Regions from separate parts of the Paenibacillus sp. 102 genome, predicted to be linked through region 3. Evidence: predicted binding sites of a transcription regulator. Region 3 holds the regulator's gene; each other region holds the start of a gene.
What was found. Region 3 encodes CtsR, which represses protease genes until heat stress. Its sites were predicted from a motif close to ATGGTCAATAAAGGTCAAACA; they were not measured.

Region 1: clpB (ATP-dependent chaperone ClpB) is a predicted target of CtsR. The motif match lies at 1,702-1,722, and genes of this name have one in related genera.
Region 2: clpP (ATP-dependent Clp endopeptidase proteolytic subunit ClpP) is a predicted target of CtsR. The motif match lies at 3,802-3,822, and genes of this name have one in related genera.

The regions. Positions count from the first base shown of each region.
Region 1 is NZ_JBCGHT010000002.1:605,219-615,656, reverse strand. Features, by position in the region: gene AAIE21_RS09065 (Cof-type HAD-IIB family hydrolase) at 94-903, opposite strand; gene AAIE21_RS09060 (YjzC family protein) at 1,398-1,577, shown strand; gene clpB (ATP-dependent chaperone ClpB) at 1,775-4,375, shown strand; gene AAIE21_RS09050 (YjzD family protein) at 4,410-4,592, opposite strand; gene AAIE21_RS09045 (lipase family protein) at 4,749-5,483, shown strand; gene AAIE21_RS09040 (NAD-dependent epimerase/dehydratase family protein) at 5,541-6,401, shown strand; gene AAIE21_RS09035 (ComZ family protein) at 6,652-6,825, shown strand; gene fabH (beta-ketoacyl-ACP synthase III) at 6,944-7,876, shown strand; gene fabF (beta-ketoacyl-ACP synthase II) at 7,906-9,144, shown strand; gene AAIE21_RS09020 (DUF2268 domain-containing putative Zn-dependent protease) at 9,893-10,438, shown strand, end outside.
Region 2 is NZ_JBCGHT010000005.1:201,340-211,777, forward strand. Features, by position in the region: gene AAIE21_RS15005 (YhcN/YlaJ family sporulation lipoprotein) at 98-586, shown strand; gene spoVAC (stage V sporulation protein AC) at 621-1,097, shown strand; gene spoVAD (stage V sporulation protein AD) at 1,098-2,114, shown strand; gene spoVAE (stage V sporulation protein AE) at 2,111-2,461, shown strand; gene AAIE21_RS15025 (DUF1657 domain-containing protein) at 2,473-2,679, shown strand; gene AAIE21_RS15030 (DUF421 domain-containing protein) at 2,701-3,570, shown strand; gene clpP (ATP-dependent Clp endopeptidase proteolytic subunit ClpP) at 3,869-4,450, shown strand; gene AAIE21_RS15040 (DUF1858 domain-containing protein) at 4,921-5,148, shown strand; gene AAIE21_RS15045 (DUF438 domain-containing protein) at 5,161-6,390, shown strand; gene AAIE21_RS15050 (HPr family phosphocarrier protein) at 6,432-6,689, opposite strand; gene whiA (DNA-binding protein WhiA) at 6,712-7,662, opposite strand; gene AAIE21_RS15060 (gluconeogenesis factor YvcK family protein) at 7,750-8,703, opposite strand; gene rapZ (RNase adapter RapZ) at 8,707-9,588, opposite strand; gene AAIE21_RS15070 (NUDIX hydrolase) at 9,609-10,067, opposite strand; gene AAIE21_RS15075 (DUF368 domain-containing protein) at 10,262-10,438, opposite strand, start outside.
Region 3 is NZ_JBCGHT010000021.1:48,752-59,189, reverse strand. Features, by position in the region: rRNA gene rrf (5S ribosomal RNA) at 106-221, shown strand; gene AAIE21_RS25665 (CtsR family transcriptional regulator) at 581-1,042, shown strand; gene mcsA (protein-arginine kinase activator protein McsA) at 1,190-1,738, shown strand; gene mcsB (protein-arginine kinase McsB) at 1,743-2,807, shown strand; gene clpC (ATP-dependent protease ATP-binding subunit ClpC) at 2,830-5,265, shown strand; gene radA (DNA repair protein RadA) at 5,362-6,738, shown strand; gene disA (DNA integrity scanning diadenylate cyclase DisA) at 6,742-7,815, shown strand; gene AAIE21_RS25635 (PIN/TRAM domain-containing protein) at 7,976-9,088, shown strand; gene ispD (2-C-methyl-D-erythritol 4-phosphate cytidylyltransferase) at 9,105-9,788, shown strand; gene ispF (2-C-methyl-D-erythritol 2,4-cyclodiphosphate synthase) at 9,895-10,371, shown strand.

The DNA of each region.
Region 1 (10,438 bases), on a different contig from region 3:
TCCCCCTTATTTAGCAGAAAATGACTGACGCATTGATGCGTCTGATTATAGTATGAGCGTTTTGCGGTAAACTATAAGTAGGGAATTTTTAGATTACAATCCAAGAACCTCTTCTAAATAAAGAGCAATGCCGTCTTCTTCGTTTGTTAATGTCGTATGGTTTGCGAGTGACTTTAATTCAGGGATAGCATTTCCCATGGCGATGCCGTGACCTGCATATTCGATCATCTCAAAATCATTATCTTCATCACCAAAAGCGATGATTCGTTCCTTTGGAATGTTATAATAACTAGAAACTTTTTGAAGTCCAATTGCTTTATTAAGACCACTTTTTACAATTTCGATAATCGGCCAAGGAGCACCCCATTTACGGTGATCAATTACTTCGGCATGCATATCTGTTAAATGCTGACGAATAGCAGTTGATTGTTCATCCAGTGCATCAATTAATAAACATGTTGGATGATCTTGTAAGATGTTTAGTAAGTCTCCTGTAAAAATATTTGGAGAGCCAAATTCAAATATATGTTTTTTATCCTCATCAATTTCGCGAACATATACATCATCAATTACTTCCGCATAAATGTTTTTTACGCCAAAATCAAAGCAAGCGCGAACGATTTCTTGTGCAGTGGAAAGTTCAAGAGGAGAATGGTGTGTTCCCCAATTTGCATCAAGAGGGTGATGAACATAAGCGCCATTAAAGTTAACAATCGGTGTATTTAAACCAAGTTCTTTATAATAAGCGTGACTAGCACGAAATGGACGTCCTGTTGAAATGACAACAACATGTCCTTGTTCTTTTGCTTTTTCAATTGTTTTCTTTGTTCGTACAGAAATGATTTTATTGTCAGTAAGTAAAGTGCCGTCTAAATCTAATGCGATTAAATGTTGTTTTTTCATGTTTTCACCTCTTATGAAAATTTTTTTTGTTTCTATCTGTATTTCCGTTGTAATATGCAGAAATAAGAGGTTGGAAAGTGTATAACGAAAAGACCATGAATGGAAGTTTCGTTATATATTCATCTTACGCCCGGAAACATGTTAGTGTCCACTATTTCCTACCAAAAATCAGAAAAGTCAATGATTTTTTCGAAAGTTCAAATAATGTTTCTTTCATTTTGTACAAATTGTGAAAAGGGTTACATTACGCACGTAGCAAGACGTATAATAAAAATGTAATCTTCTCGTATATGTTTGACTCTCCTTTGAAACTGGCCTGGAATAGGTCGGTTTCTTTTTTTTCAACAAAAGCTGCTTTTTCTCCTGCGTTCATATGTAAATCCATACATATGAACGGTAATCAAAAATATGACTCGTTTCCTAAACATAACAGAAAAGCTTTTTTTAAAATGGGCATACTAACGGTGTAAAGATGTCATGGAAGGAGAATGAAGATGGGACAAAATCGTAGGTTTCATTCTGGGCAGAAAGCACCGAATGATGGAATATATGTAGAAATTGGTGAAACAGGGAGTATGGTGAAAGATCCGCAAATGGTAAAATTAACTGCTGGTGAAAGATTTCCTGAAAATACAAATCAGAATCGTCAGTGGACATATAAAAGAAAACCGTAAGAGAAGCCGCAATTTATATTGCGGCTTTTGTGATTGGAGAGCAAAGGTATACATACTTTTTTGGAAACAAATTTCATAATCAAATTTATTGTATAAAAAAGACAATTGGCGTATAATCAAATCAAAGGTCAAAGAAAGTCAAAAAATCAAAAAAGGTCAGATACCAAGGGGATTTCAATGTTTGGAGGTTTGTGAAGATGGACTTAAATCAAATGACGACGAAAACACAGGAAGCGATTATGAGTGCCCAGTCTTTAGCGGTATCTCATCATCATCAAGAAGTAGACACTGTTCATCTATTACTTGCATTACTGGAGCAGCAAGATGGATTGGCAGTACGTATTTTTCAAAAAATGAATGTTAATATAGAACAATTTACGAAAGAAGTGGAAAGACTCGTTCGAAAAAAGCCGTCGGTTACAGGGAGTGGTGTAGAAGCTGGCAAAGTATATGTGACAAATGCTTTGCAGCAATTGCTTGTTAAGGCAGAAGCTGAAGCGAAAAAATTGAAAGATGAATATATTTCAGTGGAGCATATACTACTTGCCTTTTGTGAAGAGAACAGCGATATAAAACGTTTATTTACAACGTTCCAGATAACAAAGAATGAGCTCTTACAATCGTTAATGGAAGTTAGGGGGAATCAAAGAGTGACTAGTCAAAATCCAGAAGTAACATATGAAGCATTAGAAAAGTATGGCCGTGATTTAGTGGCAGAAGTAAGACAAGGAAAAATTGATCCTGTCATTGGACGCGATAGCGAAATTCGCCGTGTTATCCGCATTCTTTCGCGTAAAACGAAAAATAACCCTGTATTAATTGGTGAACCTGGGGTTGGTAAAACAGCGATTGTGGAAGGATTAGCGCAGCGGATTGTAAGAAAAGATGTACCGGAAGGATTAAAAGATCGAACAATTTTTGCATTAGATATGAGTGCGCTTGTAGCTGGAGCGAAATTCCGTGGTGAGTTTGAGGAACGTTTACAAGCTGTATTAAATGAAATTAAAAAAAGCGAAGGTCGTATTCTTTTATTCATTGATGAGCTCCATACAATTGTTGGTGCTGGTAAAACAGAAGGAGCAATGGATGCAGGGAATATGTTGAAACCGATGCTTGCGCGCGGTGAACTTCACTGTATTGGGGCGACTACTTTAGATGAATACCGAAAATATATTGAGAAAGATCCAGCATTAGAGCGTCGTTTCCAACAAGTGTTAGCTGAAGAACCGACTGTCGAAGATACAATTTCTATTTTACGTGGTTTAAAAGAGCGTTTTGAAATTTATCATGGTGTAAATATTCATGATCGCGCGATTGTAGCGGCGTCTGTATTATCAGATCGATATATATCTGATCGCTTTTTACCAGATAAAGCAATTGACCTTGTTGATGAAGCGTGCGCAACAATTCGAACAGAAATTGATTCCATGCCAACAGAATTAGATGAAGTAACGCGCCGCATTATGCAGCTAGAGATTGAAGAAGCTGCTTTAGGAAAAGAAACAGACCGTGGTAGTCAAGAACGACTCAAAACATTGCAACGTGAATTATCTGATTTAAAAGAAGTTGCACATGGAATGCGAGCGCAGTGGCAAAAAGAAAAAGAAGAAATCCATAAAGTTCGTGACTTAAGAGAACACCTGGAACGCCTGCGCCGTGAGTTAGAAGAAGCAGAAGGAAATTACGATTTAAATAAAGCAGCTGAGCTTCGTCATGGTAAAATTCCAGCAATGGAAAAAGAGTTAAGAGAAGCTGAAGAGGCGGGAACGCATAACGGGCAAGAGAACCGTTTGCTTCGCGAGGAAGTAAGTGAAGAAGAGATTGCCAATATTGTTTCACGTTGGACAGGAATTCCAGTTGCGAAACTTGTAGAAGGTGAACGTGAAAAACTGCTTCGTTTAGAGCAAATTTTATCAGAGCGTGTGATTGGGCAAGAGGAAGCAGTGAGTCTTGTAGCAGATGCGGTTCTTCGTGCTCGCGCGGGTATTAAAGATCCAAATCGTCCAATCGGTTCGTTCATTTTCTTAGGACCTACAGGTGTGGGGAAAACAGAGCTTGCAAAAACATTAGCACAATCTTTATTCGATAGTGAAGAACAAATCATCCGCATTGATATGTCTGAGTATATGGAGAAACATGCCGTGTCTCGCTTAATTGGAGCTCCTCCTGGATATGTAGGTTATGAGGAAGGTGGACAATTAACAGAGGCGGTACGTCGTAAACCGTATTCCGTTATTTTATTAGATGAAATTGAAAAAGCGCATCCAGAAGTATTTAACATTTTACTGCAAATGTTAGATGATGGACGTATTACAGATTCACAAGGGCGAACAGTAGATTTCAAAAATACCGTTATTATTATGACATCTAATATTGGTTCAGGGTATTTGTTAGAAGGTTTACAAGAAGATGGAACAATTAAAGAAGAATCAAGAGAACTTGTGATGGGGCAACTAAGAGGTCATTTCCGTCCGGAGTTTTTAAACCGTGTGGATGAAATTATTTTATTTAAACCACTTACAACAACTGAAATTAAAGGCATCGTTGATAAAATTGTCAAAGAGTTACAAGGACTTTTAGTAGACCGTCATATTACAGTGGAATTAACGGACTCTGCAAAAGAGTTTGTTGTAGAATCTGGATTCGATCCGATGTACGGGGCACGTCCGTTAAAAAGATATGTACAGCGTCAAATTGAAACGAAATTAGCAAGAGAATTAATCGCAGGGACAATTACTGATAATAGTCATGTCGTTGTTGATGTGGAAAATAATGAACTAGTTGTTCATGTTAAATAAAAAAGAGTTCGGATTCAATCCGGACTCTTTTTTATTAGTGCTGTTCTACTGGTTCGTTTGGAATTGCTGCTGCAATTGTCATTACAAGTATAGCGAGAACAATTGAGAATTTAGACGCTAGCGCGAAATCGTATACACCGCCAGTCATAGAGCTAATTACGTAGCTCATCATATGTACAAGCATAAACGACCAAATAAAGGCCCAAATTACACGCATCTTTTCACACCCCTATTCGTACAATCTGTCTATATTGTAACACAATTGAAAACAGAATATAGAAAAATATTTGTGGATTTTTCAACGCAAATTTGTATTCTGTTCATACATTATAAAAGAGTAGCTTTTATGTTTAGAAAATAAGGCGGGAGAATAATGAGTGTTACGGAACGTTTTTTTTACTTAGAACAAGAACCATGTGTAATTTATTTGCCAGAGAAGCCGAATGGATTCGGTGTTATGCTTCTTGGTGATTACAATTATTTTATTGAGAATGGTACAAGTTTATGGACGCAGCATGCGGGGCGAGCTCATTTTTTAAATGGGCTGATAGAAAATGGATATACAGTTTTTTCATCCAATTTATACGGAAGACATTGGGGGAATGATCAAGCAGTTCGTTTAGCGAAGCGTTTGTATCATGTTGTGATGAAAAAAGAAACACTAAACGAACAAATTCATATTGTTGCAGATGGAATGGGGGCGCTTGTGGCTCTTGAAATGATGACTCGTTATCCAGAATGTATTCGATCTGTCGTGATGCTGACCCCATGCTTAGATTTGCCCGCGCATGTGGAATTTGAAAAAGAGCATAAATTTTTTTATAAAAGGTTAGTGAAAGAATTATCGCTTGCGTATGATGTGAAGGAAGCGGAGTTAGAAGCGAAGATTTCTAAGAAATCCTTTTCTTATTTACCTTCTTGTGTGCCTGTGAAAATATTTGTATCCACACAAGAACAAAAAGCGCGTAAGCAGTTATTACGTGAATATGAAAAAAAACGAATAAATGAAAATTGTGAGACATCACTATCGTTTCATTTACAACATGTAAAATATAAAATGGTTCAACATACATGTCGTTTCTTTAAAAAGTATGAAGAAGAATTATGAAGCTCCCATATACATAGATGAGGAGCTATTTGTTTAGAGTGAGAAAGGGCTGGTGACATGAAGCGTGTACTTATTATAGGGGCACTTTCATTTGTAGGCTATCATCTTGTAAATAAAATGATTGAAGAAGAAGTGGAAGTATATGGCCTTGATTTTGATGATCTAGAAAGTATGTCAAAAATAAGTGAAGAAAAGTTATTTTTAATTGGTAGGAATAGTTTGTTTGCATATTCATCTATAAGAGATGAGAACGGGTGGAAGCGGATAGAAACGGGGCAGTTTGATGTAGCTTACTTTTGTTTATGTGAACCGAATAGGCAAAATGGATTCCGGAACGAACGAATCATTTTACAATATTTAAAGCGTGTGATTCATATGTGCGAAAAGAAACAAGTAAAGTTAAATGTACTTTCTTCTATTGAAATAGCGAATGTAGAAGATCAGTCTGAAAATAAAAGATTATTTATGAAAATAGAGGAAGAAGTTGAGAAAGCACATATTCGCTATAGTATACTTCGTGTTCCAACTTTATATGGCCCATGGCAACCTTCTTTTATGATGTACCACAGACTTATCCTTTCTGAAATTATGGAAAGGGAATATCAGCTTGTTCAAAATGAAAATAGAGCGGATCTTCTTTATGTAGAAGATGTGTGTGAATATTTGTGGGAAAAAGGTAAAAGTGAAGAGAATTTAGGTGTATATAATATGGTCAGTGGTAAAAAAGGTTTATGGGAAAAAGGAATGATCCTGTTAAATGCTAAGGATAAGGTGGAGAAACCCTTTAAAGAAGTGAAGAAAAAAGAGATAAAAAGTATTTGTATAATAAAAAACACTCCGTTAGAATTTGGTTTAAATAAGCAATTAACACATATAAAACGTTATAAAGAGTTATACGAAGGGCAAAACACGTGTTAAACTATATAAATATCCATTGAAAGATCGGCAGAAACCCATTCTTTTAGGTGGGAGAGAGCATCCAGCCATGCATAGAAGCGGTCAGATCCTTTTCCTGCCCCATGCCAAGTTAAAACAAAGAGAGAGAATGGAAGTAGGTCACCTGTTGTTCTTCGGAGCAAGTACTTAATATGTTGGAAAATCAAAGTGGATATATATAGTTGTAGAGATAAGGAGTGTATAGCTCCGTGTATGGAAAGGATGAAGAACTATGAACGAAAAAAATATGCAGTTTTTACAAATCGCTATGAAGCATTTGCCGGAAGCAAAGGCTATTTTGGATGATAACGGGATTGCACTTGATATGGAAAAAGCGCAGCCAGTACTAGAGTTATTAATGAAAGTAATGAATGAAGCATATGAGCTTGGAAAAGCGGGAAAATAAGGTCGACAATATGTCGGCCTTATTTTTTTACTTAGAAATATATTCTAGACAAATAAACATTTATGTTTTAGAATTAGTACCAAGTCATAATAATTGATATAAAACGGAGGGCTGCGATGTGAACGTAGGCATTTTAGGGATCGGTAGATATGTGCCAGAAAAAGTAGTCACTAATCACGATTTAGAGAAAATCATGGATACATCCGATGAATGGATTCGTACGAGAACGGGAATTGCAGAGAGACGCATTGCCGATGATACAATAGATACTTCATATATGGCGGTAGAAGCTGCCAAGAAAGCACTTGAAGATGCAGGGATTAGCGGAGAAGAGATTGATCTTATTTTAGTTGCGACGGTAACGCCAGATCGTTCTTTTCCCGCGGTTGCTTGCGTGATTCAAGAACAAATTGGTGCAAAGCATGCAGCTGCGATGGATTTAAGTGCGGCATGTGCTGGGTTTATGTACGGAATGATTACAGCGCAGCAATTTATTCAAACTGGAACTTATAAAAATGTATTAGTAGTTGGTAGTGATAAATTATCTAGAATTGTGGACTGGAATGACCGCAATACAGCAGTATTATTTGGAGACGGAGCGGGTGCTGTTGTAATGGGAGCTGTTTCAGAAGGGAAAGGTATTCTTTCGTTTGAATTAGGGGCAGATGGAAGTGGTGGCAAGCACCTTTATCAAGATGAATATGTTATGATGAATGGCAGAGAAGTCTTTAAATTTGCTGTTCGCCAACTTGGTGAATCTTGTCTTCGAGTCGTTGAAAAAGCCGGTTTTACGAAAGAAGATGTGGACTTTTTAGTTCCACATCAAGCGAATATTCGCATTATGGAATCGGCAAGGGAACGATTAGATTTGCCACAAGAAAAAATGAGTACAACAATTGAAAAGTTTGGGAATACGTCAGCTTCTTCAATTCCACTTGCTATCGTAGAGGAATTACAAAATGGGCGTATTCAAGATGGCGATTTAATTGTTTTAGTTGGTTTTGGTGGCGGATTAACCTGGGGAGCAGTTGCTCTTCGTTGGGGTAAATAAGGACTGAGAGAAAAAGGAGTGTATTTTGTATGGGAAAGAAGCGTGTCGTAATTACAGGATTAGGAGCTGTTACACCGATTGGAACGGATGTTGAAACGGCTTGGAATAACATTAAAAATGGTGTATCTGGAATCGGACGTATTACACGCATAGATCCAGAATTATTTCCTGCAAAAGTAGCAGCAGAAATTAACGACTTTGAAGTCGAGAAATATATAGATAAAAAAGAAGCGCGCCGTATGGACCGCTTTACGCAATATGCTGTAGCAGCAGCAAAAATGGCCGTTGAAGATGCGAAATTAGAAATTACAGAAGAAAATGGCCCGCGCATTGGTGTATGGGTAGGATCTGGTATTGGTGGTATGGAAACATACGAGGAACAATTTAAAATCTTTACAGAAAAAGGGCCACGCCGCGTTAGTCCGTTTTTCGTACCAATGATGATTCCTGATATGGCTGCTGGGCAAGTATCGATTGCAACAGGTGCAAAAGGAATTAATACTTGCTCTGTAACAGCTTGCGCATCAGGAGCAAATTCAATCGGTGATGCTTTTAAAGTGATTCAGCGTGGTGATGCAGATGCGATGATTACAGGCGGGGCAGAAGCGCCATTAACAAGTATGGCTTTTGCAGGATTTAGTTCAGCTAAAGCATTGACATTTAATGAAGACCCAGCAACTGCTTGTCGTCCATTTGATAAAAATCGTAGTGGATTTGTAATGGGAGAGGGCGCAGGTATTCTTATACTGGAAGAGTTAGAACATGCATTAGCACGTGGTGCGCGTATTTATGCTGAACTTGTTGGATATGGTGCAACAGGTGATGCGTTCCATATTACAATGCCTGCTCCTGGCGGTGAGGGCGGTGTTCGTGCGATGCGTCAAGCATTAGCAGATGCAGATCTTCAGCCTGAGGATATCGATTACATTAATGCGCATGGTACAAGTACAGATGCGAATGAGAAATACGAAACGATGGCAATTAAAGAAACATTCGGTGAACATGCATATAAAGTAGCGATTAGTTCTACAAAATCAATGACTGGACACTTATTAGGAGCAGCTGGTGCTGTTGAGGCAATTTTCTCTGTTAAATCAATTACAGATGGAGTGATTCCGCCAACAATTAACTATGAAACACCAGATCCAGAATGTGATTTAGATTATGTGCCAAACAAAGCGAGACATCAAGAAGTGCGTACGGTTTTAAGTAACTCATTAGGTTTCGGTGGTCATAACGCAGTGTTAGTATTTAAAAAATATCAATAATATGTAGTAAGAGGGTGTTTTGGGAGGTAGCAGATGAGCTGTCTTTCAAAACACCCTTTTTTAGGTGGGAGAGAGCGTCCGATCATGCGTAGAAGCGGTCAGTGCCTTTTTGAGCCCCATGCCATGTAAAAACAAAAGTAGAAAGTGAGAGTAGGTCAGTTTTTTCGTCCATAGCCGTAATTAGGATTAGGTAGTTATAACGCAGTGTTAGTATTTAAAAAATATCAATAGTATATTGTAGTGAGAGGGTGTTTTGGGAAGTGGCAGATGAGCTGTCTTTCAAAACACCCTTTTTTTAGATGGGAGAGAGCATCCGATCATGGGTAGGAGCGGTCAGTGCCTTTTTGAGCCCCATGCCGAGTGAAACCGGAAGTAGAAAGTGAGTGTAGGTCAGTTTTTGTGTTCATAGCCGTAACTAAGGTTCGGTGATCGTAACGCAGTAGTAATATTTAAAGCATAAGTAGTGAGAGGGTGTTTTGGGAGGTAGCAGAGGAGCTATTTCTTAAAACACCTTTTCTTTTTGGGATGGGAGAGATCGTCCGTCCATGCGTAGGAGCGATCAGTGCCTTTTTTTTGCCCCATACCATGTGAAACCAGAAGTAGGAAATGAGAGCAGGTCAGCTTTTGATTCCATGGCCGCGTGAGATATGTTGAAAAAATCCCGTTAATGCGGGATAAAAGTTTCATTTCATTACTTCGCGTTCGCCTCTTTTCTTGCATATATATAGAAGAAAAGGGAGGAGTGAAGATGGGGGTTATTCAAACGGCAGATTGGTTGCACCTTTATTATGGACGTCCCGAAAAGCTTTGTGAGAAGTTTACAAAATACATTCCATTGCCAAAGGAAAGGTTGTACCGTTTTTTAATTTCTAAAGGTATGTATCGTCCGGTGATGGAAGGACAAAAAGAAATTGAGCAGCTAGAAGAAAAACAGATTTGGAAAGAGCTTGCTAAGGAGTATGCAGAACTAAAGAACTGGTTGCAAGGTCCAGATGTCCCTGTCTTTATTTTATTATCTGATTCATATAATCGGACTGTGCAAGTGGAATATAACGGAAAAGCTGGTTTAACCATGCGGCATGTTATTTTTTTGTTTGTAAGTGGCCGAAATTCAGTGAAGGAACTAAAAGCGTTACTTACGCATGAATATCATCATATATGTCGGTTATATCAAATTGGAAAGAAAGAAAGAGACTATACATTGCTTGATACAATCATTATGGAGGGGCTGGCAGAGCAAGCTGTGTATGAAAGACATACAGAAACGGATTATGCGCCGTGGACTTCATACTTT
Region 2 (10,438 bases), on a different contig from region 3:
CTTATGGTACTCACTGTTTGAGAAACAGAAAAAGGATGATTCCATATCATCCTTTTTCACTCGAATTACATAAAGCAATAGAAATGGAATGATTGCGATGCGAAAATTTGGCACAATTACCGTGTTATTCGTGCTTCTATTAGGTTTCATAACAGGATGTACGCATTCTTTAGATAAAGAGGTGAAACAAGAAACACAGAAAAAAACAGACAAAAAAAAGGATCCTCAATTAACGAAAGTAAGTATGGAGGAATCTTTTAATCAATCTATCGCGCATGACGCGAAAAAAAAGGCACTTGCCACGGAAGAAATACTAGAAGCTAGAGCTGCTAACTCTAACACAGATCTTTACATAGCTGTTAAACCAGAACATCATGAACGGTTTCAGTTAAAACCATTGAAAGCAAAAATCAAAAAACAATTAAAAAAAGAAAACCCTACTTTCAATATCTATGTCAGTACGGATCGAAAGATTTTCATCCTATTAGATAAGCTGGAAAACAAAATTAAGAAAAAAGAAGCAGACAAAAAATACATTAGAAAGAAATTAAAGACAGTCCACTCAGAAATGAACTCTGATACTTAATTGTACGTTCTCTAAAGGAAAAGGAATGATTCACATGCCAAGTAAAGATAAAGATTTAACACCAATACAACAAGAGTATAAAAAATTTGAGCAACAACGTGAACCGAAAAGGCCCGTTTTAAAAAATTGCATAAAAGCTTTTTTTGTAGGTGGTTTTATTTGTTTAATCGGTCAACTTATCTCCACCTTCTTCATCACATACTTTGATTTTTCAGAGCGCTCAGCAGGAAACCCTACAGTAGCAACACTGATTTTTATTTCTATGCTGCTTACAGGATTTGGCGTATATGATCGCCTTGCCCAATTTGGGGGTGCTGGTACAGCCGTACCTGTTACCGGATTTGGAAACTCCGTTATATCTGCTTGCATTGAACATAAGACAGAAGGCTTTGTCCTTGGAGTAGGTGGCAACATGTTTAAATTAGCGGGATCCGTTATTTTATTTGGTGTATTTGCCGCTTTTGTTATCGGTCTTATTAAAACCATTCTCATCCAATGGGGAGGAATGTAAATGTTACAAGGACACCGAACATGGGTATTTGAAAATAAACCAGTTATCATCTCAACAGGGGTTATCGGTGGACCATTTGAAGCGAAAGGAAAAATCCCTGAAGATTTTGATGCCCTTCATGAAGATTTATGGCTTGGGCAAGACTCTTATGAAAAAGCACATAAAGTGTTATTTGAAGAAGCTTGCAGTCGCGCAACCGAAAAGGCAAAGCTTCGCAAAGAAGATATTCAATTCATTTTAGCAGGTGACCTTATTAACCAAATTACTCCCTCTAGCTTCGCTTGCCGTACACTCGGCGCTCCCTATATTGGATTATTTGGTGCTTGTTCTACCTCTATGGAAGGACTTGCCCTCGGTGCAAGTATTGTAAATGCAAAAGGAGCAAAATATTTATTAACAGGTGCATCCAGTCACAATACTGCTGTTGAAAAACAATTTCGCTATCCTACTGAATATGGCGGTCAAAAACCTCCTACTGCTCAATGGACCGTCACAGGAGCTGGCGCCGCTCTTTTGAGCGATCAAGGAGAAGGGCCACGTGTTACATCAGCGACGATTGGCCGAGTTATTGATATGGGTCTAACCGACCCCTTTAACATGGGAGGTGCAATGGCTCCTGCAGCTGTTGATACGATTGAAGCACATTTAAGGGAAAGACAAATTGATGTATCCTACTACGACTTAATCGTTACAGGGGATCTCGGTCATGTCGGGCGTGAAATTGCTTATGATTTACTGCATAAGCACGGAACAAAAGTAGCAAGTGAACAGTTTCAAGATTGCGGATTACTTATTTATAGAGAGGGTCAACCTGTATTAGCTGGAGCAAGTGGTCCCGGTTGTTCAGCGACCGTCGTATACGGACATTTATTGAACAGAATGAAAAAAGGAGAATTCAATCGAATACTTGTCGTAGCTACTGGTGCTTTACTATCCCCTCTTACCTTCCAGCAAGACGAGTCTATTCCGTGTATCGCTCATGCCGTATCGATTGAATTTGGAGGTGTACAACAATGATCTTTTTCTGGGCCTTTGTCGTCGGTGGGCTCATCTGCGTAATCGGGCAGCTTATGTTTGACGTCGGTAAGCTCACACCCGCTCACACAATGGCAACGCTCGTTGTTGCTGGTGCGATACTAGATGGATTCGGTCTGTACGAGCCTTTAATTGATTTTGCAGGCGCTGGAGCAACGGTTCCGATTACAAGTTTCGGGAACGCCCTTGTTCATGGAGCTATGGCCGAAGCAGCCAAACATGGCATTGTCGGTGTAATAACAGGTATGTTTAAAGTCACAAGTGCCGGTATATCTGCAGCCATTATATTCGGATTTATCGGAGCATTACTATTTAAACCAAAAGGATAAGAGGTGTTTGCATGACCGTTATCGCCAGCGTAAAAACATGTCTCGCAAGTTTAAAAAGCGCACAAGCAAGTTTAAGTACATTTTCACAAAATGCCGCTGATGAAGAAGCAAAACGGGTTTTCCATGAATGTATGATGGAAATGGACAGTGTAATCGCTGACCTTAAAAGTAGAATTTCAGTATTAGAACGAGAAGAACCACAATATAAAGGATTTTAGGTAGAACAGGAGGAAATTAACATGCCTCATGTATCAGACTGGTTACTTGTCATTATACGTTCTTTAGCTATTTTAGTTATTTTATTTTCAATGACAAAATTGCTTGGAAAAAGACAAATCTCACAGCTTTCATTTTTCGAATACGTTGCAGGTTTGACAATCGGTAACATCGCTGCTGAAGTTACATCAGGATTGGAACGAAACTTTTGGCATGGTGTTTCTAGTATGCTTGTTTTTTCTCTTGTTCCATTTTTCGCAGGTATGGTTGCTTTAAAAAACAAGCGGCTCAGAAATTTCATTGAAGGAAAAGCAACTGTTTTTATAAAAGACGGAAAAGTTCTTGAGGATAATTTAAAGAAAGAAAATTATACAATTGATGAATTACTAGAGCTTCTTAGAAAGAGGAATGTATTTAACATAGCAGACATTGAATATGCTGTATTGGAGTCGGGCGGTGAACTAAATGTCTTGTTAAAGAGAGACAAACAGCCACTTACTCCAAAAGATATTGGTTTACAAGTCGCACCTGCAAAAGAAACACAAACTGTCATTATGGATGGGAATGTACTTGATGAACCACTTGCAGCCAGTGGTCATAATCGCGCCTGGCTTCATGCCGAATTAGAAAAAATCGGCGTCGTGATAGAAAATGTTTTTATTGGACAAATCGATTCTTACGGACAACTTACTGTCGATATTTATGATGATAAACTTCAAATGCCGTCTCCTCAAGATAAACCATTATTATTGGCTTCTTTGAAAAAATGCCAGGCTGATCTTGAATTATTTTCATTAGAAACAAATTCAAAATCAGCAAGTCAAATGTATAGCAAAAACGCAAAACAAATTGAAACTATTTTAAATAGAGTAACCTATCTTTTAAAGGAATAATAAGCAAAAGAACGCTTCTACAGAAAAGGCGTTCTTTTGTTATTTCGCCAACAGAATATCCTCCCTTTTCACACCCTTCCCTTTCCCCCACTGATTAACGTTTCACTTTATCAAATACGTTTAAATTTATATAATTCGGTTATGATGTTGAAGATACATAAGCAGGGAATTTCAAATACATAGCGAATAAATCATGATACAACTACATATTTTTTTTGATTTAAGTGGTTTCGTTTGACCTTTATTGACCATAATTGTATTATAAGACTAAGAAAGCTTTCAAAGGAGGAAATAACAGATGAATTTAATTCCTACAGTAATTGAACAAACAAATCGTGGAGAACGCGCTTACGATATTTACTCTCGCCTATTAAAAGACCGCATCATTATGCTTGGTAGTGCAATTGATGACAACGTAGCAAACTCAATCGTTTCCCAGCTTTTATTCTTGGAATCCCAAGACCCTGAAAAAGATATTCACATATACATCAACAGCCCTGGTGGTTCTATCACAGCAGGTATGGCAATTTACGATACAATGCAATTTATTAAACCACAAGTATCAACAATTTGTATCGGTATGGCAGCATCTATGGGTGCTTTCCTACTTGCAGCAGGTGAAAAAGGAAAACGTTTCGCACTTCCAAACAGTGAAGTTATGATTCACCAACCACTTGGCGGTGCACAAGGTCAAGCGACTGAAATTGAAATCGCTGCAAAACGTATCCTATTCTTACGTGAAAAATTAAACCAAATTCTTGCTGATCGCACAGGTCAACCATTAGAAGTACTACAACGCGACACAGACCGCGACAACTTCATGACAGCAGAAAGAGCACTAGAATACGGCTTAATCGATAAAATCTTTACAAACCGTTAATATATTAAAAGCGAAAGCGGCTCGTTTAGAACAGGAGGACGTTGGAACCCCCTCGGACGAGGCGCTTTTTGCCTCGTCCGAGGGGGCGAAACGACCGGACATTCTAGCCGCCGGAGCTGGATAATACTAAAAGCAGAAGCGGCTCGTTTAGAACTGCTCTCAAAAAGGCTATCGCTCATGCGATAGCCTTTCTTATTGACCATTTCACAAAATATATCAGCAATTTTTTCAATATATCGCCTACTTCTCATGATATATCGGCGCAAATTGAAATATATCGACGATTCGACACAACATATCGACCACTCGACAAAATTACCTCTCCCACCCTCTCCATACCCATTATTTAATACAGAAAAAGTGACAAACCTGTAAAAAAAACAAATGTGTGATTTGGCTCACAATCATATTCCGATCTTTATGTTACAGTGTAAATGATAATTCATATCATTTATTTCGAGGTGAGAATGATGCCAAAACAAATTAATTTTCATCACACTGTTTATGATTTAACAACTCAACATCCTGAAATCATCCCAATTTTAAAAAAGCTTGGCTTTGAAAATATAACAAAACCTAATATGCTGCAAACAGTTGGACGTGTAATGACTATTCCGAAAGGGTGCCGAATGAAAGGTATTTCATTGGACACAGTAAAAGAAGCTTTTCAAAATAGTGGATTTAACATTAACGAGTAGAGGAGAATCCTTATGAGCGAAATGATTAATAACCGTGAACAAGAAAATATAAATAGCTCTGAACGACAAACAATCTTAAAGACTATTATTAAAGATCTTCATAACGGAAAAAACATTGAAGATGTAACAACTCAGTTTCAAGAAGCAATCGGAAATATTACTGTAGCAGAAATTTCAAAGCTCGAACAGGCACTTATGGAGGAAGAAGAAATTCCAGTTGAAGAAGTACAACGCTTATGCTCCGTTCATACAGCTGTTTTTAAAGGATCCATTGAAGAAATTCATCAATCTAATAAACAAGAAGAGCAACCAGGCCATCCCATTCATACATTTAAACTGGAAAACAAAGAAATCGATCTACTTGTGAATTTCAAACTTCAACTTCACTATGAACATTTTGAAAAAGAAGATAACGAAGAAAATATTTATAAACTAATAGAAGACTTAAATTTATTACTAGATGTTGATAAACATTATAGCCGGAAAGAAAATCTACTTTTCCCTTATTTAGAGAAATACGGCATTTATGGGCCAACTCAAGTCATGTGGGGCGTTGATGACAGAATTCGTGCCGCTATTAAAGAAGCAAAACAAAAATTAGTAAATTATAATCAAGATAAAAAATCAGTCTTAGACCGCGTTTCTTTCGTCATCCATGACGTAACTGAAATGATTTTTAAAGAAGAAAATATTTTATTTCCGATGGCCCTTCAAACTCTTACAGAAGATGAATGGTTAAAAATCGCTCATGAAAGTGATGAAATCGGCTACTGCTTAACAAGTCCTACAAGTACATGGAAACCAGAAAGAAATATGATTAAAGAAGAAGCCATATCCGAAGGACTGATTCGTTTCGAAACAGGTATATTATCTTTAAAGCAGTTAGAACTAATGTTAAATCACTTACCTGTTGATATTACATTCATTGATGAAAATGATGTTGTGCGCTACTTCTCTCATGGAAAAGAACGAATCTTTGCCCGCACGAAAGCTGTCATTGGTCGAACAGTCCAAAACTGCCATCCTCCAAAAAGCGTTCATGTCGTTGAAAAACTCTTAGAAGATTTCAAATCTGGAAAAAAAGATTGCGAAGATTTTTGGATTCAATTTCAAGATAAATATGTATATATTCGCTACTTCGCAGTGCGAAATACAGATGGGAAATATATGGGTACTGTCGAATTCACACAAAACATTCAACCAATTCGTGAGCTCCAAGGAGAAAAACGGATCCTTTCATAATTTATCCAATCAAAAAAGCTATCGCTACATGCGATAGCTTTTTACTGTTTATTTTGTACATATGCTGCCAGCGCTTCTAAAGCTGCTTCCGCATCTGAACCTTCTGTTATAATCGTTACGTTGCTGCCAGACCCAATCGCTAAGCTCATAATCCCCATTATGCTCTTCGCATTGACTGTTTTGCCATCTTTCTCAATGAAAATATCAGCATGAAAACGATTTGCCTCTTGTACAAACAACGCAGCCGGACGTGCTTGTAAGCCGTTTTTTAATGCAACCTCAACTTGTTTCTGAACCATAGCTCCCATTTCCCCTTTACCGTTATTTTTTTGCTACCGGTTCCCCCGCGCGTAATTTCTCTGCAATTTCATCGATTTTACGCAAGCGATGATTGATACCTGATTTACTAATTTTCCCCCCAGATACCATCTCGCCTAGTTCTTTCAATGTTACATCTTGATAATTAATACGTAATTGTGCAATCTCTCGTAATTTATCTGGCAAAACATCGAGTCCAACCGTTTCATCAATGTAACGAATATTTTCAATCTGCCTTAAAGCGGCACCAATTGTTTTATTTAAATTGGCTGTTTCGCAGTTCACTAAACGATTGACCGAATTACGCATATCACGAACAATACGAATATCCTCAAATCTTAACAATGCATTATGTGCACCGATAATGTTTAAAAACTCCGTAATTTTCTCCGCCTCTTTTAAATACGTAATGTACCCTTTACGCCTTTCCAGTGTCTTACTATTTAAATCAAATCCGTTCATCAGTTCACATATAGAATCATTATGTTCCTTGTATAACGAAAAGACCTCTAAATGATAAGATGATGTTTCTGGGTTATTTACTGAACCACCTGCTAAAAATGCACCTCTTAAATAGGATCGTTTGCAGCATTTCTTTTCAATCAATTCTTGTGAAATATTACGAATAAATGAAAAGTCTTCCCTAACAATATGCAAATCCGCTAATATTTCACGAGATTTCTCAACAAGCCGAACGATATATACATTATTTTTCTTCAGTCGCATTTTTTTACGAACAAGCAATTCTACCGTCACGTCATATCCTTTTTTCAGCAATGTGTAAATTCTTCTTGCGATTGCTGCATTTTCTGTTTGAATATCAATCGAAAGGCGACGGTTTGAAAAAGAAAGTGATCCGTTCATTCGAAGCAATGCTGATAATTCTGCTTTCTCACAGCACTCCTTCATTTCAAGCTTCGTGAGCTCTTTCTTTGTTTCTGATGCAAATGACACAGCCCCACCTCCTTATACTATATTTTGGAACAAAAATCTTGTCCTATATGAATGAGTAGCGTTATCTCATACAGAGATAACGCATGCTTATAATAACGAATATAAAATAGAAGCTAATTTTAATGTATCATGTCTTACAACTTGATCATCATACTTTGCCAATTCATCTTGAATTAAGCGAATGTCACTTTCAGCAAAACGATCTTCATCAACTACAACAGGTTCAGACATTTCTTCTGCATACAGTTTACGTAATTCAGTAGGAATATCATGATTATTTACAATTGCTGTATCAATGAAAGGTTCGCCAAGGTGATCATGTAAAGCCTGCACATGATCAAATGCTGTATATCCCATCGTTTCTCCAGCTTGCGTCATGACATTACATACATATACTTTTTTCGCCCTTGCAGCAAGAACAGCTTTACCGATCTTTTCTACAATTAGGTTTGGCAAAATACTTGTGTACAAACTACCTGGACCGAAGACAAGTAAATCTGCTCGCTGAATTTCCATCAATGTCTCATACAATGGCTCTACATCACCCGGTGTTAAAAACACACGATTGATTTTTTTCCCAAAGTACGGAATTTTCGATTCACCTGTTACAATTTGCCCATCTTCCAATTCGGCATGAAGAACAACACTTTGATTGGCCGCTGGTAAAACACGCCCTCTCACATTTAACACTTTACTCGTTTCTGTAATGGCATGGAAAAAGTCTCCTGTAATCGACGTCATACCAGCTAATAATAAATTACCTAATGCATGACCCGTTAAACCTTCTCCGGATGTAAAACGATGTTGAAATAAAGCTTCCACAAGCGGCTCCACATCTGATAACGCAACAAGCACGTTACGAATGTCGCCTGGTGGTGGAATTTCTAACTCATCACGCAATCTACCTGAACTGCCACCATCATCAGCTACTGTAACAATCGCTGTAATATCAACAGGGTATTTCTTCAATCCTCGTAATAAAACCGATAGTCCAGTTCCTCCTCCCATGATGACAATTTTAGGTTTTCTCTCTTTTTTCATCCCTTAATGGCCCTTTCTCTTCTCCACATCACGATGAGATATATGAACGATATATTCTGGCTTCAAATGTTTTCCAAGGTATTCTGCAAGTGTCACAGAACGATGTTGCCCACCTGTACATCCAATCGCAATTACAAGCTGACTCTTGCCTTCTCTTTTATAATGAGGAAGCATGAAAGTAATAAGATCCGTCAACTTTTCTAAAAATTTATGCGTCTCATTAAACTTGAGCACATATGACGAAACTTCTTCATCCAGTCCTGTTAACGGCTTCATCTGTGGAATATAATATGGATTTGGTAAAAAACGAACATCAAATACTAAATCTGCATCAATTGGAATGCCGTACTTAAATCCAAATGACATCACATTCACACGAAATGCTTGCTCGTTTTCTGTTGAAAACAGATGAACAATTTTTTCGCGTAATTCTTTCGGTTTTAACTCAGACGTATCAAGTACAATATTCGCTCTTGCCTTCATGTCTGTTAATAAATTACGCTCGGCCTCAATTCCTTTTAACGGAAGTCCTGTCGGTGCAAGTGGATGCGAACGTCTCGTTTCTTTGTAACGCGTTACAAGCGTGCTATCTTTCGCATCTAAAAATAAAATATGAGGAATAATCCAAGTGCGTTCTGATAAATCATCAAGCGCTCCCCATAAATGTTCAAAAAATTCGCGGCCACGTAAATCAATACCTAGTGCCACCTTGTTCATTTTCCCTTTCGAGTCTGCCATCAGTTCAACAAACTTTGGCAATAACATCGGTGGTAAGTTATCTACACAAAAATATCCTAAATCTTCAAAACTTTGCAGGGCTACTGTTTTTCCTGCACCGGACATCCCTGTAATAATTACCATTTTAATATCATTATTTGCTGTCATTGTATCCCCTCCTCGGCGGTTTAGCTTGGATCCAATCGATATGAAAGTAATTCAAAGTCTGGTGTATATACAAACGTACCGTAGATGATTCCATTTCCTTTAATTAAGTAATCAATAATGTGATAATCTCCTGGCGCCATCGCTAATTCATCAATCTTATCAAATGTATGCCAGCCAATGATGCCTTCTTCGCTTTCCAATTTGTTTTCTCCTGCAAAATCTGTGGCTAAAAAGGAGAACATCATCCATTCAGAAACAACTTTATCACCTTCTTGGATGACAAAAGTGAAGACCCCCTTTAATGCTGGGTTCTTTAAATAAATACCTGTTTCTTCACGATATTCGCGAACAACAGAATCTCTTACCGTTTCACCGCGTTCCATTTTTCCGCCCGGTGCAACCCACCAGTTCCGACGAGGTTTTTGTAATAGGAGAACTTCATTATCTTTAATTAACACACAGTTTGTTACTCTTTGCATGCTTCTTCACCTCAGCTACTTGTGATGAATTTTTTCATCACATACTCATTTCATTATACTATCAAAAACAGTTTGTCACAATGAAGGAGGCTAGCCCCTTAAATAAGCAAATTACTAATAAGTAAACAAACTTATTCTTCCTAAGAACATAAAAAATCCCCTTAACGAATTTTATCGCCAAGGAGATTGACCACTTACTTTTTACTAAAATACGATACAATCGCAAAGCCTAAAATAAACGTAATAATTGAACTCACAATCGACATGCTACCGGTCGGAATTCCAGGAAACACTACTGCAATCGATCCGATAACGAGACCGATAATCGCCGCAAATGTTGCACTTTTAAAATGTGCTAATAAGTAGCTAAT
Region 3 (10,438 bases):
GAAGCATGGTGACATGTGGAGCTGACGAATACTAATAGATCGAGGACTTAACCATATAATATGTAGCAAATGTTATCTAGTTTTGAAGGAATATACCTTCAATAGTTTGGTGATGATGGCAGAGAGGTCACACCCGTTCCCATACCGAACACGGAAGTTAAGCTCTCTAGCGCCGATGGTAGTTGGGACCTTGTCCCTGTGAGAGTAGGACGTCGCCAAGCAATTTTAAGACGAGTCATTTTGACTCGTCTTTTTTGTATACTAAAAAATAGTTCCTGTTTTATCAATTTCTTCGATATATATATCTTTTGATAAACAAAGGACTTTGTCATTCCCCACTAATGATTCGCCCTCAGCAATCAGATTTTTATGGACTGCTCGTAAATAGCGGGATAAAAGCCTTTTACCTTTTGAGTAATTGCAATCGCAGCATTTTTTAAACAGATCTAAATAATAAATTGAGTGATTAAAGAAGAAAAATTTTGGTTAGGATAGTGAAGAAGCAAAAGAGTTGCAAATTTCTTTAATACGTATATAATTAAAGTCAAAGATAGTCAAAGTCAATAAAGGTGGCGGATAAATGAGAAATATATCTGATATCATTGAGCAATATCTAAAGCAAGTTATTGACTTAAGCAATAATAATGTGATTGAGATTAAGAGAAATGAGATTGCGGATCAATTTGATTGTGTGCCGTCTCAAATTAATTATGTAATCAATACTCGTTTTACGTTAGAAAGAGGATTTGTAGTTGAAAGTAAACGAGGCGGAGGAGGTTACATTCGCATTATCAAAGTCAAATTGCATGACGATATAGACATTATTGATCAAATGCTTCATATGATTGAGCATAGTATTGCGCAAGGAAATGCGGAAAGTATTATTATACGATTAGTGGAAGAAGATATTGTGACAAATCGAGAAGCAAAACTTATGCTGAGCGTATTAGATCGATCTGTATTATTAATGGAGTTACCCTCCCGAGATGAACTTAGGGCTCGAATACTATGCGCAATGTTAAGAACACTGAAATATAAATAAATACAGCTTTTGTTAAGAAATGTTTTTAGCGGTAATTCATTTTATAGTGGGACTTTTTACAGGCAAGATTAAGTGGAAAAAATAATCTAGCGATGTATAAAAGGTATCATGAGGTAGATCGTTCCTGTTGTAAAGGTGGGATATAAGATGACTTGTCAAAATTGTAATATAAGGCCAGCAGCTTTACATTATACAAAAGTGATAAACGGACAAAAGACGGAAGTTCATTTTTGTGAGCAATGTGCAGAACAAAATGGCTATACGTCTTTCTTTCAATCACCACAATCTAGTTTTTCCTTTCATGATTTACTAGCTGGATTGCTACATGGAGAACCATCAACGTTTGAAAATCAAGGGGATAGCTTTTCGGATGCAAGGGTGTTACGATGTCCAACTTGTAATATGACATATAAGCAATTTGCAAAAGTGGGACGCTTTGGATGTGCTTCTTGTTATGAGACGTTTAAGGAACAACTAAAACCAATGTTGAAGCGGCTTCATGGTGGGCATACACAACATCGTGGAAAAATTCCGGGGCGTATGGAAGGAAATATTCATCTAAAGAAAGAATTAGATGAACTAAAACTAAAGTTAAAGCAATGTGTACAGAAAGAAGAATTTGAAAAAGCAGCCGAGGCGCGGGATCAAATTCGAAGTATTGAAAATCAGCTTAGTGAGCATAGAGAGGGGGAATAATTCTATGTCACTGGATCGTATTATGAATGAAGCAATTAGCCCGTGGATGAGGGGAGATGGCCCCAATTCTGATATTGTTTTAAGTAGTCGTATTCGTTTGGCTCGTAATTTAAAAGATTATCATTTCCCTGTTATGCAAACGGATGAAGAAGCTAAGCAGATTACTAATTTATTTCAAAAGAAGCTTGTAAATCAGAAAGTAAAATCCTTTGGGAATTTTGAACTATTAAAAATGAGTGAACTAAAGCCGCTTCAGCGAAGGGTTTTAGTAGAAAAACATTTAATTAGTCCTAATCTCGCCGGGTCAGAATTTGGTGCTTGTTTACTATCAGAAAACGAACATATAAGTGTAATGCTTAATGAAGAAGACCATGTGCGAATTCAATGTTTGTTCTCAGGATTGCAATTATCAGAAGCACTGCAAAGCGCAAATCAAATGGATACTTGGATTGAAGAAGCTGTTGAATATGCTTTTGATGAATCCCTTGGTTATATTACAAGTTGCCCTACAAATGTTGGAACGGGGTTACGCGCTTCTGTGATGATACATTTACCAGCGCTTGTTTTGACAAAACGGATAAATCGTATTATACAAGCAATTCAACAATTAGGTTTAGTTGTAAGAGGAATATACGGTGAAGGTAGCGAAGCCTTAGGTAATATATTTCAAGTTTCTAATCAAATGACATTAGGAAAACCAGAAGAAGATATTATAGCAGATTTAGAGAGTGTTGTTCATCAGCTTATACAACAAGAGAACGCAGCTCGAGAACTGATTAAGAAAAATTCAAGTATTGAACTTGAAGACCGAGTATATCGTTCTTATGGTGTACTGGCTAATAGCCGATTAATTCAATCAGCAGAGGCAGCTACTTGTCTGTCAGATATGCGGCTAGGCATTGATCTTAGTTATATAAAAAATATATCAAGAAATATTTTAACAGAGTTGATGGTATTAACTCAGCCAGGAATTTTACAGCAATACGCGGGTGGTCCTTTAAGCCCGGAAGAAAGGGATTATCGAAGAGCAACATTAATTCGTGAACGACTACGAATTGAACAAAATTGAGCGCAAGTAGGAGGCGATTTCTATGATGTTTGGAAGATTTACAGAACGAGCACAGAAAGTATTAGCTTTATCTCAAGAAGAGGCAATTCGCATTGGACATAATAATATTGGGACAGAACATATTTTACTTGGGCTTGTACGCGAAGGAGAAGGAATTGCAGCAAAGGCGTTAATTGCTCTTGGGTTAAGTCCAGAAAAAGTACAAAAAGAGGTAGAAGGATTAATTGGTCGTGGAACAGAAATGTCTCAAACGGTTCATTATACGCCACGTGCAAAAAAAGTAATTGAGTTATCAATGGATGAGGCTCGCAAGCTTGGTCATTCTTATGTCGGAACGGAACACATTTTACTAGGATTAATCCGTGAAGGAGAAGGTGTTGCGGCACGTGTTTTAAATAACTTAGGTGTAAGTTTAAATAAAGCAAGACAACAAGTATTACAGCTCCTTGGAAGCAATGAAGCTACATCCGGTCATCAAGGTGGTGCATCAGCAAATGCAAATACACCAACGCTTGATAGTTTAGCACGAGATTTAACAGTTGTTGCACGTGAAGGACGCTTAGATCCCGTTATTGGTCGTAGTAAAGAGATTCAACGTGTTATTGAAGTATTGAGCCGCAGAACTAAGAATAACCCAGTATTAATTGGAGAGCCTGGTGTAGGTAAAACAGCAATTGCTGAGGGCTTAGCACAGCAAATTGTAAATAATGAAGTTCCGGAAACGTTACGTGATAAGCGTGTTATGACGTTAGATATGGGTACAGTTGTTGCTGGTACAAAGTATCGTGGTGAATTTGAAGATCGCTTAAAGAAAGTGATGGATGAAATTCGACAAGCGGGTAATATTATTTTGTTTATCGATGAACTTCATACATTAATTGGTGCAGGTGGTGCAGAAGGGGCAATTGACGCATCTAATATTTTAAAACCATCGTTAGCACGTGGTGAATTGCAATGTATCGGGGCGACGACATTAGATGAGTATCGTAAATACATTGAAAAAGATGCAGCGCTAGAAAGACGTTTCCAACCAATTCATGTTGACGAACCAAGTTTAGAAGAGTCGATTCAAATTTTAAAAGGACTACGTGACCGTTACGAGGCACATCACCGCGTCTCCATTACAGATGATGCAATTGATGCATCTGTAAAACTTTCTGATCGTTATATTACAGATCGTTTCTTACCTGATAAAGCAATTGACTTAATCGATGAGGCAGCTTCAAAAGTACGCTTACGTTCTTATACAACACCACCCAACTTAAAAGAACTTGAAGTGAAGCTTGAAGAAATTCGAAAAGAAAAGGATGCAGCCGTACAGAGTCAAGAGTTTGAAAAGGCAGCTTCTTTACGAGATATGGAACAACGTTTACGTGAAAAGTTAGAAGATACAAAACGTCAATGGAAAGAACAACAAGGAAAAGAAAACTCAGAAGTAACAGTAGAAGATATTGCAAATGTTGTTTCTACGTGGACGCGTATTCCGGTTTCTAAACTTGCACAAACAGAAACAAATAAATTATTGAATCTAGAATCTATTTTACATGACCGTGTAATTGGCCAAGACGAGGCTGTTGTCGCGGTAGCGAAAGCAGTACGACGTGCACGAGCGGGGTTAAAAGATCCAAAGCGTCCAATTGGTTCATTTATCTTCTTAGGACCAACTGGTGTAGGTAAAACGGAATTAGCAAGAGCTTTGGCGGAATCCATGTTCGGTGATGAAGATGCAATGATTCGTATTGATATGTCTGAGTACATGGAGAAACATTCTACTTCGCGCTTAGTGGGTTCTCCTCCAGGATATGTTGGATATGAAGAAGGCGGTCAATTGACTGAAAAGGTTCGCCGTAAACCATATTCTGTCGTTCTATTAGATGAAGTAGAGAAGGCTCACCCAGATGTATTTAATATTTTACTGCAAGTATTAGAGGATGGACGCTTAACGGATTCTAAAGGACGTACAGTTGATTTCCGTAATACAATTGTGATTATGACATCTAACGTTGGTGCGGAAGCGCTAAAACGCAATAAACACCTTGGTTTTAACGTACAAGATGAGAGTCGTGATTATTCAGATATGAAGGGTAAAGTGATGGATGAATTGAAAAAAGCATTTCGTCCAGAATTCTTAAACCGTATTGATGAAATTATTGTGTTCCATATGCTTGAGAAAAAACATATTCAAGAGATTGTAACGCTTATGGTTAATCAACTTGTTAATCGATTAAAAGAACAAGAGATTGAATTAGAGCTAACAAGCAAAGCGATCGAAGCGATTGCTGATAAAGGATTTGATCGTGAGTATGGTGCTCGTCCACTCCGAAGAGCAATTCAAAAGCATGTGGAAGATCGATTATCAGAAGAACTTCTAAAAGGAGCGATTGAGAAAGGTCAAAAAGTTGTTTTTGATGCTGAAGGAGAATCATTTGTCATTCGCAGTGCAGAAAAGGTAAAATAAGTATAGACAAACGAAGAGGGCTAAATAATAGCCCTCTTTCTTGTACAAGAAGGATTATATGTTTACATATGAAAGTGAAGTGAAGTAAAAAACAAGATGGCTAAAAAGAAAACGAAGTTTATATGTCAAGAATGTGGTTATCAGTCACCTAAATATATGGGGAAGTGTCCTGGATGTGGACAATGGAATACCCTTGTTGAAGAAATGGAACAGGTTGTATCCTCGCGCCGTATCAACTATGCAAATGCGATTCAAACGGAAGTAACGAAGCCAAGACGTCTTACAGAAGTAGAGACAAAATCAGAAGCAAGGATTGAAACGAAATTTCAAGAATTTAATCGTGTGCTTGGTGGAGGAATTGTAGATGGTTCTCTCGTACTTATTGGAGGAGACCCTGGAATTGGGAAATCAACCTTATTACTGCAAATATCATCGCAATTAGCGGATTCTTCGTACGATGTATTGTATATATCTGGTGAAGAATCAGCAAAACAAATTAAACTTCGTGCAGATCGTCTACATGTAAATGGAAATAACTTATTTGTTGTTTCAGAAACAGATTTACAGAGAATTGCGGCACATATCGACGAAATGAACCCTTCCTTTGTTGTTATTGATTCCATTCAAACTATTTATTTACCAGAAGTAACCTCAGCGCCAGGAAGTGTTTCACAAGTACGTGAATGTACAGCCGAACTGATGAAACTTGCGAAAACGAAAGGAATTCCAATTTTTATCGTAGGACATGTAACGAAAGAAGGCGCAATTGCAGGGCCGCGTATGTTAGAACATATGGTGGATGCGGTTCTTTATTTTGAAGGAGACCGTCATCATACATATCGTATTTTGCGTGCAGTTAAAAATCGCTTTGGTTCCACAAATGAAATGGGTATATTTGAAATGAAAGAATTAGGTCTTGCGGAAGTATTAAATCCTTCTGAGATTTTTCTAGAAGAAAGACCTGTTGGAGTTGCAGGTTCTACAGTGGTTGCTTCTATGGAAGGGACAAGGCCGGTTTTAGTAGAAATACAAGCATTAATCTCTCCTACTAGTTTTGGAAACCCACGAAGGATGGCTACAGGGATTGATCATAATCGTGTATCGCTTATTATGGCAGTGCTAGAAAAAAGAGCAGGTTTATTATTGCAAAACCAAGATGCTTATTTAAAGGTTGCTGGAGGATTACGATTGGATGAACCAGCAATTGATTTGGCGGTTGCTTTAAGTATTGCATCGAGTTTTCGAGATAAGTCAACTGCACCAACGGATGCGGTAATAGGAGAAGTTGGGTTAACTGGAGAAGTAAGAAGGGTATCGAGAATTGAACAACGAGTACAAGAAGCGGCTAAATTAGGATTTCAGCGCGCCATCATCCCACGAAAAAATTTAGGGGGTTGGACAATTCCTGACGGGATTGAAGTAGTCGGTGTCTCTAATTTAGGAGAGGCGCTTCGTTTGACATTAGGAGGCTAGGCTATGGAAGAAAACAAGCAACGTGTTAAAAGTATGATTAATATTTTACAGCTTGTTGCGCCAGGGACACCTCTGCGAGAAGGAATAGATAATGTACTTCGTGCGCAAACAGGTGGCTTAATTGTCCTTGGATATAACGATCAGATTAAAAGCATTGTTGATGGAGGGTTTCATATTAATTGTGCGTTCTCCCCTGCTAGTTTATACGAACTAGCAAAAATGGATGGAGCTCTTATTTTAAATGAGACGGGAAGTAAAATTTTAATTGCAAATGCACAATTGGTTCCCGAGTCATCTATTGATTCCATTGAAACAGGAATGCGTCATCGGACAGCAGAACGCGTAGCGAAGCAAACGGGAAGTCTTGTTGTTGCTATTTCACAAAGGCGTAACGTAATTACGCTATATCAGGGAAGTTTACGTTATACACTAAAAGACATAGGTGTTATTTTGACAAAGGCAAATCAGGCGATTCAAACTTTAGAAAAATACAAGGCAGTATGGAATGATGGTATTACGAACTTGGGCATTCTAGAGTTTGAGGAAGTTGTTACGATGTCTGAAGTGGTCCATGTCTTGCATAGCGTCGAGATGGTCCTTCGTATTAAGAATGAAATCTTAAGTTATATTCATGAATTAGGAACAGAAGGTAGACTGATTCGTTTACAACTTACTGAGTTATTGGCAGATTTGGAAGCGGAGGCAGCATTATTAATTAAAGATTACTATCAGGAAAAGACACAGGATCACTATCAAATATTGAAAAAATTACAGGAACTTGCAAATGCGCAACTTTTAGAAGATAGTGATTTAGTGAAATTACTTGGTTACCCAGGGCAAATGAGTTTAGAGGAAAGTGTTACACCGAGAGGATATAGGATTACAAGTAAAATTTCTAGGGTACCACCTCTTATTATTGAAAACTTAATTAATCGATTTAAAACATTGCAAGGTGTTTGTCGTGCGAGTATTAACGAGTTAGATGATGTAGAAGGAATTGGGGAAGTTCGAGCGAAAAAAATACGAGAAGGTTTAAAACGAATCCAAGAGCATTTATATATGAGTAGACACAATTAAGAATATTACATTGATTTCATAATATAACGACACTAGCGCATTTTTGGTATATGATATGATATATTGGTAAATAAAACAATTTATGAAAAGACACGTCCGCTTTTGCATTCGGCGTTTTGATTAGCAAAACAATGGTTAATAATGAGTAGGAGGTGGTTGGATGTTAAAACGGATCGTACAGCTCTTCTTTTTAGTAATCGGGGGAGCATTAGGGATTTATTTAATCCCGAAAGTTATTAATGTATTGGACATTGGTGCAGTTCCTTTACTTGAAGGTTCATATGTTCGTGCAATTATTGGTGCAATTATTTTATTCTTAACAACATTTTGGCTCGTAGATTATATTGTTCAGCTTATTAAACATATTGAAGAGGCCCTTGTAAAGGCGCCTGTAACAGATGTTTTATTTGGTACGCTAGGGTTAATCTCGGGTCTTATTGTTGCATATTTAATTTTGATACCAATTCGTGAATTTACAATTCCAGTCATTAGCACTGTATTACAGATCTTCTTTACACTTTTACTTGGTTACTTAGGATTCCAAGTAGGATTTAAAAAGAGAAATGAATTGCTAGGGTTATTTACATTACCACAACGCGGAGGTAAAAAGAAAAATAATCATAGCGAAAATGAAGAGGCTGAAGCGGTAGCAGAAAAAAGCTCAGCTCATTGGAAAATTCTTGATACAAGTGTAATTATTGATGGACGTATTGCTGACATTTGTCAAACAAAGTTTCTAGAAGGAACAATTGTGATTCCGCAGTTTGTGTTAGAAGAGTTGCAACATATTGCTGATTCTTCGGATGCATTGAAGCGTAATCGAGGGCGTAGAGGGTTAGATATTTTAAACCGTATTCAAAAAGAAATGCCAATTCCAGTAGAGATTTATGAAGGCGATTTCGAAGACATTCAAGAAGTGGACAGCAAACTTGTGAAATTAGCGAAGATAACTGGTGGTACTGTTGTCACAAATGATTTTAATTTAAATAAGGTTTCTGAACTACAAGGAGTAACGGTTCTGAACATTAATGATTTAGCAAATGCGATTAAACCGGTTGTGCTCCCTGGTGAAGAATTAAGTGTTTATGTTGTTAAAGATGGAAAAGAACAAAATCAAGGTGTTGCTTATTTAGATGATGGTACGATGATTGTAGTAGAAGACGGTAGGGAATATGTTGGTTCACAACTTGATGTACTCGTTACGAGTGTACTACAAACATCTGCTGGTCGCATGATTTTTGCAAAGCGTAAGTCATTAGAAAAAGCATTATAAGTAGAGGATTATTAGCATGTATACATTAATTATTCCGGCTGCAGGTCAAGGGAAGCGAATGGGCGCTGGTAAAAACAAACTATTTTTGCTTATTAATGAAGTTCCTATTATTGTGCATACGTTACGCGCCTTTGAAAAAGATAAAGCATGTAAAAATATTATTATGGCAATTAATGAAGAAGAACGCACTTATTTTGAAGAGTTAATACAGAAGTATCGTATTCAGAAGGATGTGCAGTTTATTCAGGGTGGAGCTGAAAGACAAGATAGCGTGTATAATGCTGTTCAACATGTGAAGCATGTTGATTACGTTCTCGTACACGATGGAGCACGTCCGTTTGTAACGAATAAAATGATTCATGCTGTATTAACTACAGCGAAGCAGAAGGGTGCTTCTATTTGCGCAGTACCTGTTAAAGATACAGTGAAAAAAGTAGAACAGAATACGGTTGTTGAAACGGTTGAACGTTCTCAGTTGAGGGCGGTACAAACACCGCAAGGGTTTTCTGTTGCGCTTTTACTAGAAGCACACAGAAGTGCAAAACAAGGATGCTTCCTTGGTACCGATGATGCAAGCCTTGTAGAACGCATAGGAAAAGAAGTAGGCGTAGTAGAGGGTAGTTATTACAATATTAAAGTAACAACACCAGAAGATTTATTAATTGCTGAAAGTTTCCTACGTGTTCAGAAGGAACGATAGTGATGGTATAATGTTAAGGAAAGCTCGGTAATTACCGGGCTTTTCTTAATAGATTCATCGATATAAAATCATGAGTTTCGGTAGTTTAGCTTGAGGAGGATGTAAAATGTTTCGAATTGGACAAGGTTTTGATGTACACGAATTTGCAGAAGGTAGACCATTAATTATCGGTGGAATTAAGATTCCGCATGAAAAAGGTTTATTAGGTCACTCAGATGCAGATGTACTTTTACATACAATTGCTGATGCATGTTTAGGAGCGATTGCTGCAGGTGACATCGGAAAACATTTTCCAGATACAGATCCTGCCTTTAAGGATGTGGATTCAGCGGTATTATTACAAAAGGTTTGGGAATTTGTGCGTGAGCAAGGGTATGAGTTAGGTAATTTAGATTGTACAATCATTGCACAGAAGCCAAAAATGGCCCCGCATATTGAAAGTATGCGTAAGCGTATTAGTGAGTTGTTAGAAACTTCTATAGACAATATTAACGTAAAAGCGACAACCACTGAAAAATTAGGATTTACAGGAAGAGAAGAAGGAATTGCTTCTCAAGCAGTTGTATTATTACAGAAAAAATAGTTATTTTTGATTTGCAAGATGGATAATCATATTTTTTTGGTGTACAATTATAGAATGTGTTGACATT